2 linked regions of the Thalassoglobus sp. JC818 genome follow. The protein of the gene in region 2 binds, or shares a complex with, the protein of the main gene of each other region. Links are inferred from orthologs where the notes say so. Each region holds a gene or a part of one and is shown on either strand. Other genes may lie near its edges. The genes, in order: AB1L42_RS07545 and smc.

The links.
Region 1: the proteins of smc (region 2) and AB1L42_RS07545 are in contact, whole or in part, in a crystal structure (PDB 3ZGX), measured with the Bacillus subtilis proteins. The link is inferred for Thalassoglobus sp. JC818 from one-to-one orthologs.

Annotation. Positions count from the first base shown.
Region 1 is NZ_JBFEFI010000002.1:792,498-799,188, forward strand. The notes cover bases 1,313-4,086. They hold AB1L42_RS07545 (segregation/condensation protein A), read left to right. Parts: upstream 1,313-2,213; coding sequence 2,214-2,960; downstream 2,961-4,086. Other genes in these bases: AB1L42_RS07540 (HEAT repeat domain-containing protein), read left to right, coding at 1,313-2,064; AB1L42_RS07550 (formylmethanofuran dehydrogenase subunit A), read right to left, coding at 3,033-4,086. In the rest of the region: more of AB1L42_RS07540, read left to right, coding at 1-1,312; more of AB1L42_RS07550, read right to left, coding at 4,087-4,691; AB1L42_RS07555 (DUF4159 domain-containing protein), read right to left, coding at 4,790-6,691. UniProt on the Bacillus subtilis protein: Participates in chromosomal partition during cell division. May act via the formation of a condensin-like complex containing Smc and ScpB that pull DNA away from mid-cell into both cell halves.
Region 2 is NZ_JBFEFI010000001.1:949,268-957,553, forward strand. The notes cover bases 1,275-5,643. They hold smc (chromosome segregation protein SMC), read right to left. Parts: upstream 5,318-5,643; coding sequence 1,475-5,317; downstream 1,275-1,474. Other genes in these bases: AB1L42_RS03415 (flagellar basal body P-ring protein FlgI), read right to left, coding at 5,415-5,643. Outside these bases: AB1L42_RS03405 (TIM barrel protein), read right to left, coding at 1-1,010; more of AB1L42_RS03415, read right to left, coding at 5,644-7,334; AB1L42_RS03420 (DUF1501 domain-containing protein), read left to right, coding at 7,907-8,286. UniProt on the Bacillus subtilis protein: Required for chromosome condensation and partitioning.

The sequences.
Region 1 (6,691 bases), on a different replicon or contig from region 2:
CTGAAATCGGAGAACAGCGTCGATGCACTGGCCGCGATTCTTAATCATGACTCTCTACCGATCAGACAAATTGCAACCGAAGCATTGGTTGAGATCGATGATCCCAAGACACTTCGACCGTTGATGAAGCTAGCGTCTGATCCTGATCCGGAGATTCGCCAGAATGCGATCAAAGGGCTGGCTCGATCGAAGTCCAAAAAGGCTGCTCCAGTTCTCGTGGAAGCATTGAAGGACCCTTCGAGAGAAGTTCAGCAAAACGCGATCATTGGTTTGGGAGAGTTGGGTGACAAATCTTTCGTCGCCAATCTCGCTCCGTTCCTTGAGGGCGACGACCAGGAAGTCCAACTGACAACAGCGGAAGCGATTGCCCGGCTCGGCGACAAGCGAATTGTTCCGAAGCTTTTGGGACTTTTGGAAAAGGAAACTCATGGGCGTCACGATGCAGATGTCCTGCATCGACTGGTCAAAGTTCTTCATAAGTTTCGCGATCCGCGATCTGTCCTTCCCCTTTGCGAACTTCTCGATTCCGCAGATGCCAAATTGCGTCGCCGTGTTGTGGAATCTCTCGGTGCAGTTGGCGATTCAGCCGCTCGCCCAGCACTTGAACGAGTCTTGCAGCGAGACCATGCGGACGACGTTCGAGCGTCAGCAGCGAAGGCATTAGGGGATCTGGGAGATCCACAAGCGATCGAAGTGTTGACCTCGGCGCTTCACGAAACATCCGAAGTCCGAGTCAAGGCGCTCATTTCTCTGGCGAGATTTAAGTCATCCAATGCTTTGCCCGTCATCCGGGATATGGTGATCGACCCGCTTCCTCAGGTTCGTTATCAAGTTGCGAGCTTGCTCGGGGAAGTGGGAGATAAATCAGCCATCACCGAATTAGAAGAACTCGCCGCCGATGATGAGTTAATGGTGAAGCGTGCAGCTCTAAAGTCGCTGGAGACTCTGGGTGACGAACGGAGTGAAGCGGAGATTGTCAAAGCGGGCCGAAAGCTAAAGAAGGCTCGTTCGAAAGTCTCGAAGGCCCCGATGTTTGCTGGCTTTGACATGGGGGGGCTTTCTTCTGTCCCCGGCGGGATGGCCACGGTCATTGGGGGAGCAGCTTGTGTGCTTCTCCTGGCGGTTTATTTTCTGTTCTTCCGATCCGGAGGCGGAGGCGAAAATGAGGTTGTTGTCGTCCGTGGCAATGTCAGTTCCGTGGGGATTGCGGAAGATGGCGTGATGATCGTCGCGTCCCGAAATCGCGGCATGACAGAGACCTGGAATGTTTCGAGCGACGAGCGACTCTGGTCAGGGACTGACCTTCCCAAAGCGAAAGGGATGGTTGTTTCGAAAGGACTGAATCAGGTCATGGTTTCTTCCGCAAAGAGCGCACTCTTCTATGATCTTGGATCCGACGGAAGTCTGACCAATCCAACCGAAGTGCCAGGACACACATCTGCCATTCGCGATACCGTTTCCACATCTGATCGCCGCTTCGCTGCCACGGTTGATGTCGAAGGGATCGTCCGCATCTGGAGTCTGGAGGCTCGAAATACAACGGGTGGACTGACGATTCCGAAGACCTCTGCTGCCATCGCTTTGGCCGACGAGGGACGTCTGCTCGCTGGGGGGACTTCCGCCTTACTCGTCTGGTCGGTCGAGACTGGTGAGATTGTGTTTGATGCCAACCAGATTGGAAGGATCTCGACTCGTTCCGGGACGATGACGTCGGTGGCGATTTCGCCGAGTCTCGAATTCGTCGCCGCTGCATATGGTGACGGAACGATTGTTGTCTACGACCTCGAACGGCAACGCGAACTCTCGCGGCATACGATTGTCGCTGGCAAACCGCTGCTGGTTTTTGACGAAGACAACGAACTGATTGTCGTCAACAGAAAGCTCTACCGCTTGTCGGACTTGCGGAAAGGAGAGCTTCAGGAATTGGGGCGGTCGGTCGAGTCGCGGACTTCTTTTGAGTATTGCAGCAAGACTAACCAACTCGTCATGGCCAGCGATGAAGCGAGTGGGATCACGGTGACAGACGTCAAAACTGGGGACTCGAAAGTTCTTGACCTGAAGTGAGTTCGCTGATGTGAATTCACAACGAGTCAACGTCTGTGTATGTGATTGCGAACTCAAACAGATAGAATTTCCGCGCTCTCTTTGTTTCGCGGGATTTGCTACGCTTTGAGGATTGAAAGCGTTTTGTGCGTCCTCATTCTTCGTGTGGCATGTCTGATCAATATCGCGTTGAACTCGAAATCTTCACTGGTCCCCTCGATTTGCTGCTCTATCTGGTGCGGCGAAACGAAGTGGACATCAAAGACTTGCCGATTGGTGAGATCGCGCAGCAGTTTCAAGACTTCTTGATGGTCTTGCAGCATCTCGACCTCGATCTGGTCGGAGATTTCGTGGTGATGGCCAGCACTCTGGTAGAGATCAAGAGTCGTATGGTCCTGCCAAATGAGACATCTGATGACGAACCCGAGTTGAGCGAGGAGTCGCAGGACCCGCGTTCCGACCTCGTGCAGCAACTCCTTGAGTACAAGAAGTTTAAAGATGCTGCTCTGGCTCTTCAGGAGCGTGCTGCGGAGTGGCAGGAGCGTTATCCACGACTGGCGGACGAACGACCATCGACAGGAAAAGACCCGTCGATCGATCGCATCAAAGAAGTTGAGCTTTGGGATTTGGTCAGTGCTCTCGGCCGAATTCTCAAGAAACAGGACGTGGAGTCCGAATCGACCATTCGTTACGACGAGACACCGATTCATACATACGTCGAGCAGATTTCACAGCGTGTTCAAGCAGAACAGGAAGTGAAGTTCAGCTCTCTGTTTGAGAAAGAGACGATCCGATCGAAGATCGTCGGGATCTTCCTCGCTGTGCTGGAACTCGTTCGACATCACGGGTATCGGGCGGAACAGAATGAAGACTTCGCCGAGATCGTGATCCGTCCACCACTCCCTGAAACAGAGTGATCTGACGATTCTCTCCGCGTTTTAGCAGTCACCCAAGCTTGTTGCTTCCTCTTGAGAACCTGCAATGCGACTTCAGTCATCCAGGCAGTTGATTTGCTCGTGGTCATGGAGTTCAGAGAAGTCCACGGGATAGTTTCGGAACTGCATGGTGTACGATTCTTCAAACCACTTTTGGATGTGCGGCACAGCTTCCTGATCGTACTCAGGAGCGACATACAGCAGTTTGCCTTCGCTGTCGGAACGCAGATCTCCATCGTCGACAATCACTTCGCCGCGTCGAATGACATATCGAGGCAACTCAAACATCAGCTGCAGGTCATCCTGTGGTTGATAGATGGTCACGTCTCCGTCAGCACCTTGTCCGAGTTGCCCCTTCCGCTTGAGACCTAACATTCTCGCGGGGGCAGCTCGAGTGATGATTGCGATTTCGTAGAGAGTGTATTCGCGATCAATTTCGGCGAGTGTGCAGTGATCACGAACGCCAGCTGGCACTGTTTGCAGCATCTCATCACGTCGAGCCCGTTCCATGAGAAGGGCAATGATTTGTGGGTACGCGAGGAATGAGCCACCGTTTGGATGGTCGGTGCTCATGGAGACTCTCCAGGGATCGTCGATCAGCAAGTACCACTCGAGGCCGATCGCCCATTGCAGAGCGTGAACCATCGACTTGTTCTTGTATTCGATCGGAACAATCCCACAGCCCGCTTCCATTTCTGTGTCAGAACTGAACCACTTTCTTCCGAAGACATTGTGCAGGAAATATCCCAGCGGTCCGTCTCCGGTCATGGACGTTGTACTTCCGAACATGACCTGTCCAACGTCGACGGTTAGATTGTCATGTGTGTTGACGTACTCGACGAGTTCCGGGACTTTCGAGCAGAAGGTTTCTTGAGTGTCGGGATCTCCTCCGTAGCTGTGAAACTGAATATGCGTCAGATGACCGCGCAACCCCTCGAGAGATTTCATAGTCTCGAGAGTGGTTGTGTAGTTTCCGGGAACTCCCAGGTTGTTGCAGTGAATGTGGAGTGGATGCGGAAGTCCCAACTCGTTCGTCGCTTCTGCGATTCCTTGAACGATTTGGCGAGGCGTGATTCGGAACTGGTCGATCTCGTCGTCGAGTGAACCGACATTGCCGCCACCCTGTTTCCAGACTTCCACTCCGCCAGGATTGACGATTTTGGCGGAGTACCCTTTGGCTGCTCCAAGAAGCCAGGCGACATACGATTTTAGTCGGTCTTTCTCACCGGCAGCGATTTGTTTCAGGACATAGTGATTGTTTCCCATCAACAGGTAGAAGCCTTTGTCGATGACGGGTGTGTCCTGAAATTCTTCATGAACATGACGAGCAGCAATCGGCGGCACAGCTGCGTCGAAGGCTGTTGTGTAACCGAGTCCGGCGTAGAGATAGCCCGTTGCAAATGTGCTGGGAACGCTTCCTATCGTTCCTGAACGCATCGACTTTGTGCGTTTGTAGGGAGGAGAGTTACGTTTGTCTTCCGGCTGCATCTTTCGTGCGGCATTGACCTTCGGGCCTGCAATATGGCAGTGCATATCAACCCCACCCGGCATGACAATCATTCCTGTCGCATCAATCTCGCGGTCCGGATGTCGGGCTGCCACTTGAGACTTTGCGATCACCACTCCGTCTTCAATCCAGATGTCACGAACTTCACCATCGATTTCATTTGCCGGATCGTAGAGTCGTCCACCGTGTATCTTGAGAAGTGCCATCGCGTTACTTGAGCTCGAAGTTAGAACGTTTCAGCTGCAGTGTACGAACAGCTTCACTGAGACGAATTGAGTTGTGCGTTGCAGGTGCAATTCAAGTTCTACTGGAATAAGCCATAGAGAACGAGATTCACGCCGATCTTCGCAGCATCTTCGGTCGAATAGCCAGCACAGGCGGGAGTCGACTGCCGTTCGAGCGCACAACTGATGTCGTATTTGCTGTAGACCACAACGTATTTTCCGTTGATTTGAACTCCTTCGAGAACAGCTTCGCCGACTGTGTCTCTCACATTGAGAATTGATCCTCCCTGTCCATTCGGCGGGATTCTGCGATTCACTCGGCGGAGATCGTAACCGGTTTGCAAATTGTAGATCTCATGCCCGGAAGGAATACGGGAAAGCGGTTCCCCGAAAATCTGTTCGATCATCCGTCGAAAACTTTCGTCGAACTCGGCAGCCCCGCAACAGGCATCGGCAAAGAGAAATCCGCCGTTTTCCAGATACGCCCGAAGGCCGTCCGTTTCTTCTTCGCTGAGAAAGAAGTTCTTGCGGCCGTGCATGTAAATCATCGGGTATTCGAAGATCGCCAGATCGTTGGCTCGTAAGTTTGGCATCTGCGGAGCAGAATCGATTCCGACAGTTTCGAGTGCGGATTGAAGTCGACGAAGAGCATTCGGGGCGGTGTCCCAGCCTCCGGTGTGCTGGAGGCGAGCGATCGTCATGCGACCGCGATTCATTTCATTGAGATCACTCGCGGTGAGTAGCTGCGGTGTCCGGAGTTTGTCTTGAAGTTCGCGCCCCGTCGCGTAAGCAATGACATTTACTCCCAGCTTCATCGACTTATCGATCTGAGACTTGATTTGCGGAAGACGGTCGCGAGAGTCGCTGAGCGTCCACTTGTTCCAGCGGCACGCATGGTCGAACTCCGAATACATGATCGCCGTGCGGCAACCCACATCGACGCCCCATAACTCCGGTGGATTGTTGTCGAAGAGTTCTTCGCTGCGATAAACATCGTGCGTCTCAGGGAGTCGATACAGCTGGTACTGATCGTCAAACAAGCGTTTGACCAGGTCCCGAAATCCGTCATGGAATTCGGCACTCTGGCAACTGTTGACCGCGAAGATGAATCCACCTTGAAGAATGTATTGCCGCAGAAGTTCCAGTTCGCGCCCCTGAATGGTATCGAGATCTTCTGAACCGGTGAGCAGCTGAACCGGGCTTTGCAACAGCGATGCGACGCCATCTCCGTTCGCCGCTGCCCGCAGATCAACGACCTGCCAGCTCATCAGCTTTGGCCACTGGTCTCGTTGGGAGATGTACGTTGTGAGATTGTTGGCGTCGCGCTGATGCTGATTCCAGGCTCTGCCAGCGACATCACGTGTTTGTTGATCGCGGGGCCCGTACTTGATTTTGTTGATCAGAACCGGCGAGAGACCCTTTGAGAGGAACAGCAGCGCGAAGCTGGTTCCAACGATTTCATTGCGTTGAGTTTCGCTGATCCAGAATCCATCGCGCGGGCTTTGACGATCGACCAGAAATCTGGCCCCTTCGCGATACCAGTCGTGATCGCCAAAAAAACGACGACCAGAAAATCGGCCAGCACGTTCAAGCCCATAGAGATAGTACAAAAGCCATCCACTTTCCCCGGGATTGCTGCGCACTTGAAAATGACTGGAGAGCCATCGGACGCCAGCGTCGATCGCCTTTTGGACTTCGCTGTCGTCTGCTCCGCAGCAATCGATTCGACCTTGAGCGTCAACGTCAGAATCGTCCTGCAGCATTTCCTGAGTGATAATCAACGACGCCAGACCAGCGACGGTCATGCTTCCGTACGCGGAGCCCCCTTCGGTGTACGCCCAGCCTGCGCCGTTGGGATTGTCGACACTGCCGGTCTGAGCTTTCATAAAGTGGTTCTGAACGCGTTCCCATACCTCGCGGTCGACACTGGCCCCAGCATAGACCGCTTCACGGAGTCCTAAGACTGCGAACTGAGTGTTGCT
Region 2 (8,286 bases):
CGTAGCTCGCGAATGTCCTGCATGGTTCGCAAACGGTAGTCGATGTTCACATAGTCGAGCAAAGAGCAGAGAGCACGAACTGCGACGCCCATCCCGTCAGGGCCACTAAATCCGCCGAACTGTCCTCCACCTTTCAGATGTGGTTCGAGTTCCAGAAAAACTCCAGGTCCGCCGAGTCGTCGCATCCGTTCATCAAGGGCAGGGATGTGCTCGCGGAAGTCGCGCAGAATCATTTCGTGTCCTGAGTCGCCAATGTTCGACGGCACGAAATTCTTAAGTCGCTCTTCGTCGACGTAACCCTTCCACTCGAGCGAAGAATCAATGGCGTAGTCTTTAATGTGAATCCAGCCGATATGCGGACGCATCGCTTCGTACTCTTCGAAGCACTGAACGGGCGACATGTTCTGTGAGGAGAGATTTCCTCCATCGAAAATCACAACCAGGTTGTCGCGATTAATCTTGGTGGCCAATTCTGCAAGCAAGCGCCCGTTCTGTCCGATCAGATTCGCTTCCACTTCCAGTCCGTAAACGATGCCGTGTTTTGCGAATTCGTCGGCGATCTCTCCGACTCGTTCCACAGCCTGATCAACATACCGCTCCGGCTCTTCGCCTTTTGGTTGATAGAAAGAAAATCCACGGATCAGTTTTGCATTCAGCGCGACAGCAGCACGGACTGTTTGAGCGACCTCGCCAGCCATGTATTCATCGAACGGAACGAACTTGTTGTGCGATCCATCTTCCTGATCGACCAGTTTCACCTTGCCGATGCGTGAGCCAATGCTGGCGACCGACATCCCGTATTCTTCGTGAATCGCTGCCAGTTGTTTCAGTTCTTCATCGTCGAGTTCAACAACGTGCTTCACGGTCCCGTTGCCGGTCACATCGACAAATCGAGGGCTGTAGAACTTCAGTCCCAACGCAGCCAGGGACGACATCTGCTCGATCGCTGTTTTCCGATTCGCTGCTTCATCTGCAAAGGCGCTGAGGAGAACTTCAGGATTGGCGGCCATAGGATCACATTCTCAATCTGGTCTTGAAATTTCATCTGAAAACTGTGTGACACCGATAGGACGGGAAGAAGAAGTCGATTCAGCCATTCGCAAGACTCGTCCAACCAGAACAAACGCAGCCCATTTCCAATCGGAAATTTCTGGCTGTCGGCTCGGGCTTACAGGTCTCGCAAAGCGTACCGTTCAGAATGGACTCTTCCCGGATCAGCGACCGCACACAGATCTGCGGATTCGCTCTCTACGAGTTTGAGATTGTTGAGAGATTCACGAGAACTTGCAACCCGCAGGCAATGAGGTCGGATGTCTCATCAACCGGCGTCAATGTCGCCCGTAATTCGAACAGGGCAGGGAACCTCAATCGCTCACGATCGATAACGCCGACATGAAGCTGTTGTCGCAAGCATTTCCTAGAAGCATCACGTTAGAGCGGATAAAGAGAAGTGCACCGGACATAGCAACTTGCTCTAAGCAGCGACGTTGATTTCTCCGTTGTCGTCGACGTCTTCAAAGTTCACAGAGATTCGCTTCGAAATACCAGCCTGTTCCATGGTGACCCCGTAGAGAATATCAGCAGCAGTCATCGTGCGCTTGCGGTGTGTAATGATCACGAACTGCGTCGTCGCGACGAACTCCTTGACCACGTTCACGTAGCGGTCCACGTTTGCATCATCCAAAGCTGCATCAACTTCGTCGAGGATGCAGTAAGGGCTCGGTTTGCTCTTGAACATGGCAAAGAGCAGACCGACAGCGGTCATCGTTTTCTCGCCCCCGCTGAGCAGGGTGATCGAGCGAAGTTCTTTCCCGGGTGGTCGGGCGACGATATCGATTCCGCATTCCAGCACATCATCAGGATCTTCGAGGATGATGTCCGCATCGCCGCCGCCGAACAATTTCCGGAAGAGTTCCTGAAAATGCACACGAATGTTTTCGAACGTCTCCAGGAAGATACGTTGGCTCTCCTTGTTGATCTTGCGAATAATCTCTTCCAGCACCGACTTCGCTTGCTGCAAGTCTTTCAATTGGTGGCTGAGTGTTTGATAGCGGGTTTCGAGTGATTCCAGGCTTTCCAGAGCGTCTGGATTCACGTGTCCCATCATCTTCGCTTTGCGACGCAATCGATCAACGCGTGACTCCAGTTCGTCACGCACCTCTTCATAGGTCGGAATCGAATCCGGCATCACAAACTCGTCGGTTTCTTCCGGCTCCTCAGCGTCAGATTCTTCGTTTTCTTCCTGTAACTCGTCTTCAATTTCCAGAGACGATTGAACTTCCTCATCTTCAGACAACGAGTCGTCCTCGGCGTCGAGACCTTCTTCGCTCTCTGAACTATGTTGTCGAGTGATCTCGGCAGCGACTTCTTCCCCGTATTGTTCTGTCAGATAGATCTTGTAAGCCGAAGCACCGCCTGAGACCAGCTCCGAAAGTGGGACATGGAATTCTTCAACCATCCGATCAGCGGTGGCTGTCAGTTGGTGCTGAAGCTGTTGCAATGTGAATTCAACCTGGTGCTGTTGATCTTCGAGGCTTCTGCGGCGGCGATGGGCGGACTCTTCGGTTTCCTGAATTTGCTTGCGTTGAACTCGAAGCTGGTTTCTTCGTGAAAAGTCTTCGCGAGTCTCGGCGACAATGGTTTCCAGAATCAACGTTTGCGAAGCGATCGTCGCTTCCGCCTGCAGGACCGTCATTTCTCCACGCGCTTGTGCCGTTTCCAGTTCCCGAACTTGCTCGGCAAACTCAACGACTGCAACACGTACCTGACTCAAATCTCGTTCGGAACGATCGCGTTCGCTGATTAAGCTGGAACGACGTTCTTCTGCTTTCGCCAATCGAAGTTGATACGTTTCGAGTTCCTTTTTCGCTTTCTGAAACTCCTGTTCCTGATCGGCGAGTTGATCTTTGATCGACTGGATCTCTGATTGCGACGTTTCAATCTCTTGCGTGCATTCCTCAGAGTCTCGTTGAAGTTCGTGGCTTTCTCCATCAATTTGGCTCAGACGTTGGCTGAGCGATTCGATCGTTGAGCGAATTTCATCGGCGGCTTTCTGTCGACGATCAAATTCTTGCCGCTCGCTTTCAAGCTTCGTCGCTGCTTCAGCAACGTGTGAAGAGAACTTTTCAAGTTGCGAACGTGCACTCACCAGCTCAGCGTGTTTCTCCTGAATGGCGATCTCAAGCAATTTCTTTCGTTCCGTGAGATCTTCAATCCGTCGCTCACTTTGCAGAATGCCGCTTCTCAGTTCCCGCAATTCGCTCTTTCTGGAAACGATCGAGGATTCGTGAGGAATATGTCCCACCAGCAATTCGTTCTGCGGTGTCAGGACTTCACCTTGAAGCGTGACAAACCGGAGATCGGAGGGCGTGTTTGCAGCCAGACGTTGAGCATCCGCCAGAGATTCGACAATCCACGTTTTTGAAAGCAGAGATTCGGCCAATCCGGGTGTTCGCGCGTGCGCAGCAACAAGACGATCTGCGCGACCGTAAACTCCGTCTTCCCCCGTGAGTTCCACCCCATCATCACCGTCGAGCGGGGAACTGTTCGTTCGATCGGAAGTTTGAACAGCCACGAAACCGATCCGGCCATCAATCGGAACGGCACCTCGTTTTAGATAGTCGAGCATCGGAGTCAGGTTGGAAACCGCGATCCACTGCGAACGTTCTCCGAGCGCAGCATCGATGATTGGGCCAAGCTCCAACGGAACTTCCAACAGATCACGAACGACTCCAAGGACCTGATTCCAGGGAGGGTAGTGGGCTGCGACAGCCCGATCGAGAATCTCCTGAACGCCGATGGCAATACCAGCCTGCCGCTGTTCTAGTTCTTCCAGAACACTGAATCGCGCGCGGTCAGCACTGACTCGCTGTCGAAGTTCAAGGAGTGTTTCCTCTGTCAGTTGTCGCTGCTGAACACGGTTTTCTCGTTCCTGCTGAACACTCGCGACATTTTCTCGTTGAGCTTGAAGAGTCTCTTCGGCTTCGTGAAGTTCCTGTTCGAGGACTTCCTTGCGACGAGTCGACGCTTCCACTCCCGCATCGGCTTGTTCCTGCCGCCGCTGAAGCTGTTCCTGAGACTTGGAAACTTCCGCCTTTTGAGCTTCGAGGCCAGCGAGTTTTTCCAGATTGTTTGTTCGACGGGAATCGAATTGCTTGAGGGCATTCTGAATCTCGTTGATACGCTGGCGAGCTGTTTTTTGCGTTTCGGAAAGTTGTTCGAGAAGTTCTTCCCGCTGAACAAGAGCCTCTCGCTCCTCAACGAATTGATCCTCGAACTGATCAACTCGCAAGACCGTCGCCCGATGTTCGTTCTCGATCGTTTGAGCACGCAGCAGCGAGAGTGTCGATCGCTTCCGAAGCTTCTTCAGGTCGGCGGCGATTTCAGCCAGCCGCGATGTCTGGTGATCAATGACAGAACGCGAACGAGTAATCTCTTCACGATAAGTTGCGATCCGACGTTCATGTTGAATTAACTGGCTGTCGCAATCAGAGATTGCAGTTTCGATCGATGACTTTTGCTGTTCAAGCTCGCCGAAGGAGTCGCGACACTCCTGAAGTTCTTCTTCCAATTCGTCGAGTCGGGCTTGTTCGTCGTCAATCTTGGACGAGATCAACCGGAAGTCATCGGCAGCCAGTCCCGTCCAGAGTGCTTTGAGTTCTTCATTCAACTCGCGATAGCGCACAGCTTTGCTGGCTTGTGAACGTGTCGAATTGAGCTGGGTCTCCACTTCGTCGACGATATCGGTCAGTCGAAGCAGGTTTTGAGCCACGCGCTCCAGTCGCCGTTCGGCGTCGATTCTGCGCGACTTGAATTTACTGATACCGGCAGCTTCTTCGAACACAACACGTCGAGTTGTGGGGTTCGCCTGCAGAATCTGATCGACACGACCCTGTTCGATGATGCTGTACGCCGCCGTTCCCGCACCGGTCCCCATGAAGACATCACGGATATCCTTAAGGCGGACGGCAGCCTGATTCAGCAAGTACTCGGAATCGCCGCTTTGATAGAGTCGTCGACCGATCTGAACTTCGCGGGTATCGACAGGAAGTAGACCGGTGGAGTTGTCGAAGGTGAGCGTGGCTTCGGCGAATCCGCTGGAACGGCGCCCGGATGATCCATTAAAGATCACATCGGACATTTCCTTACCACGGAGGCTCTTGGCGCTTTGATCACCCAGAATCCACTTCAGTGCATCAACAACATTGCTCTTACCGCTTCCGTTGGGCCCAACGACGCAAGTGATCCCTTTCGAGAATTCGAACAGGGTTCGATCCGCGAAACTCTTGAATCCAAAGAGTTCTAACGACTTGAGCATTCCACAGAAACTTAAAAGCAGATAGGGGAGGGGAGATTTAACTCCCCGAAGGTTCGAATCTTAAGAGCGATTTAATTAACACCCCTGTGGGCGAAGACTATTCCACGATAATTCCATTCGGCTCCATACCTGCCTCTTTCGGGTCAGATGGTTCCGGAGCTTCAGTGACGATTGTCTTGTTGCTTTGCTCGTTGAAGAGATTCGGCATCAGCCCATCGCTTCCGATTGTCGCAGGTGCCGACGAGGTCGCACCGTTGACATTGTCTGCGTTCGCGAAGTCTTCCGGAACGCGATGATACACTCGACCCGGTTTCGGCATTTCATCGATGGCGATCTTGCCGGGCAGGTTGCTCTGATTCTTTGCTTCGACGAGCATCTGCACGATGTCCGGATAACTCGCACCGAGATCGGTCGCAGCTTTGATGACCTCAGCGATGCGTGCCGAAACGGTCAATGTTTGATCTTCCTCACCGGCAGCGACACGTTTGACATCGATGGTGTTCTCGAGTGTGTTTCCTCGAACCAGAATTCGAGCACCGGCTCGAATCGTCATTGGAAGCTGGAATTCCTGTTCCGCTCCGAAGAGGACAACTTCCGGCTTTTTGCGACGAGTCATATGGACGAATGGGGTCGCGGTCGAATCGATGAGATGCATTCGGAACTCGCCATCCATGGGGATTCCCTGAACGATGGGATCGTCGGGAGCCATGGTGGAGAGCGAACGAAACGCACCGTAGCGAGTTTCGAGACTTTCTTCGTGCATCAACTCTTCGAGCGCCGAAATCGTTTCACCTGTCTGCAAACAGGCGAGTGCTGCGAGAGCAAAGATTCGGAAAGCGGGTTCGTTCCGAGCCGCTTCTCTCAATTCAGTCGCACACTCTGGCTTGCCGAGATAAGCGAGAGCTTCTGCCGCTCGAAAACGTGCCTCAGGAGAAGGGGAGTTTAAGGCTCGCTTGAGTGCTGCGACGCCTTCACTTCCTTCCGCTTCTAATTGCAAAGCAGCTTGTTCGGACGTCGGACCAAACATGATCCGTTCACCGAGATCCTGCATCCGCAGATGCTTTTCGACAGGCGATTCCGTCAACGTAATATGTCGAACACACTGCAGGAATCGTGGGTAGTTGTTTCGATATCGATCCTGAACGACCAACTCAAGGTGAGCGTTGCTCTTCGCAGTTGCTAAAGGGCGACGAATCCCGTGTTTGTCATAGTCGTGGAATCGCTGTCCAATTCGGCTCGCAAGATGAGTCGACATACGCACTCGACGGTAATCGCTACGGATCGCCACTGTGAGAATACGATCCGGTCCAGAATAGATCGCTCCACTTGGAATGACACCTTTTCGCGAGGCAACACTCGAACCATTGGAATCTTCGAACAACCCGTCAATCAGAATCGGGCCGGTGGCGTAAACAACTTCATTGCCCTGATGAACCTGTCCTTCCAGCAAAGCATGTTCGCTCAATCGGCAGGGCATCAGCCAGCCGCCTTTCAGGCTGACTGTCTCACTTCCATCAGGCATGTTAATTTCAACGTCGAGCCGGTCTCCCTTCCGGGCGATCGGCGGAATATATGCCGTCACGACAACGAGACTGGTCTCAGAAGAGCGGAGCAGGGAGTTCGGGTCGTCGATATCTTCTCTGCGAATGTCATCAAGCAAGCGAGTTCGAAGCGGAGAAATCGGCGGATCTTCACCGGTTCCGTCCAGGCGAGTCACCAATCCGACTCCTTGGACCTTGATGTATCCTAAGGTGGAATCAGCGATCTTGATGTAATCACCAATCAGCTTGGAATGCCCATCTTCACCACGAATCGCCTCCTGAACATTCAACCGCATCGCTTCTTCGTCATCAAACCAACGTTTGATGTTCAGTTCGTGGCAGCCGGAGAGCGTCGACCCGAAAATCAGAGACGAAGCGCACAGCTTGAGAAACGACCGTCGACTGTCAGACGTTTCAGTCGTGGCGTCAACGTGTTGGCGTTCGGGGCTGGACGTTGAGGGACGTCGAACTTGCATGACAACACCGTTCCGCTCGCAGGCTCAAGGCATTGACCTCAAGACAAACAGGCGCTTGATTGGGGGTGAGATGAGAATGAGGAGGATGGTGCGACGATCTCATTCCCGTTGTATTGCTTTGAGAGAGCAGGGAAGGGGATCGCAACTTGATCGAAATGTATGGAATTCGAGGAAATTCGAAGGGACCGCGAAGATATGGGAGCACTGACTGTCAGGTCAAGACCGCTCCGAGCCGAAGAGATGCAGTCGCTGGCCTCAATCTTCAGAAAAAATCGTGAGAATTTGAGAAGTGGTTGTCCAAAAACGGGCTGCGATCAGGCTCTTCGCACGTTTACCAGCATCTTTACCCTCGATCCAACAACTTCCCGCAGCCACCGATCGGTTGTTTCGCGACAGGATTCCTCACTTCCATTCGCATTCCGATCGACATACACATTAGTATTGATAGATCGATCGTTTTTTCGTTTCGCTCGATTGATGTACAATTGAACAAATCGTCCGGCATTGACGCACTGCACAGAAATTGACGCGCCCGACGTAATTATTCCATTTTCGCAGAGGAACTCCCGCAGATGTTCAAGCTCGAAGGCCGTGGAAAGACACAGACTTGCGATGGTGTGACCAGACGTGACTTCATGCAGGTGGGTGCATTGGGTGCGATTGGTTTGTCGCTTCCACAATATCTTCAGGCTAAAGAGCAGGGGATGGTCAAACCGGAGCACGACAATAAATCGTGCATCATGATCTTCAACCTCGGGGCACCAAGCCATATTGACCTGTTCGATATGAAACCCGAGGCAGCCTCCGAAATTCGCGGCCCATTCAAGCCGATTTCGACATCTGCAGACGGAATTCAGATTTCCGAGATTTTGCCTCAACACGCAAAAATTGCCGACAAGTTCTCTCTCGTCCGGTCCTGTCACCACACTGGAGCTGCCGTTCACGATGCGGG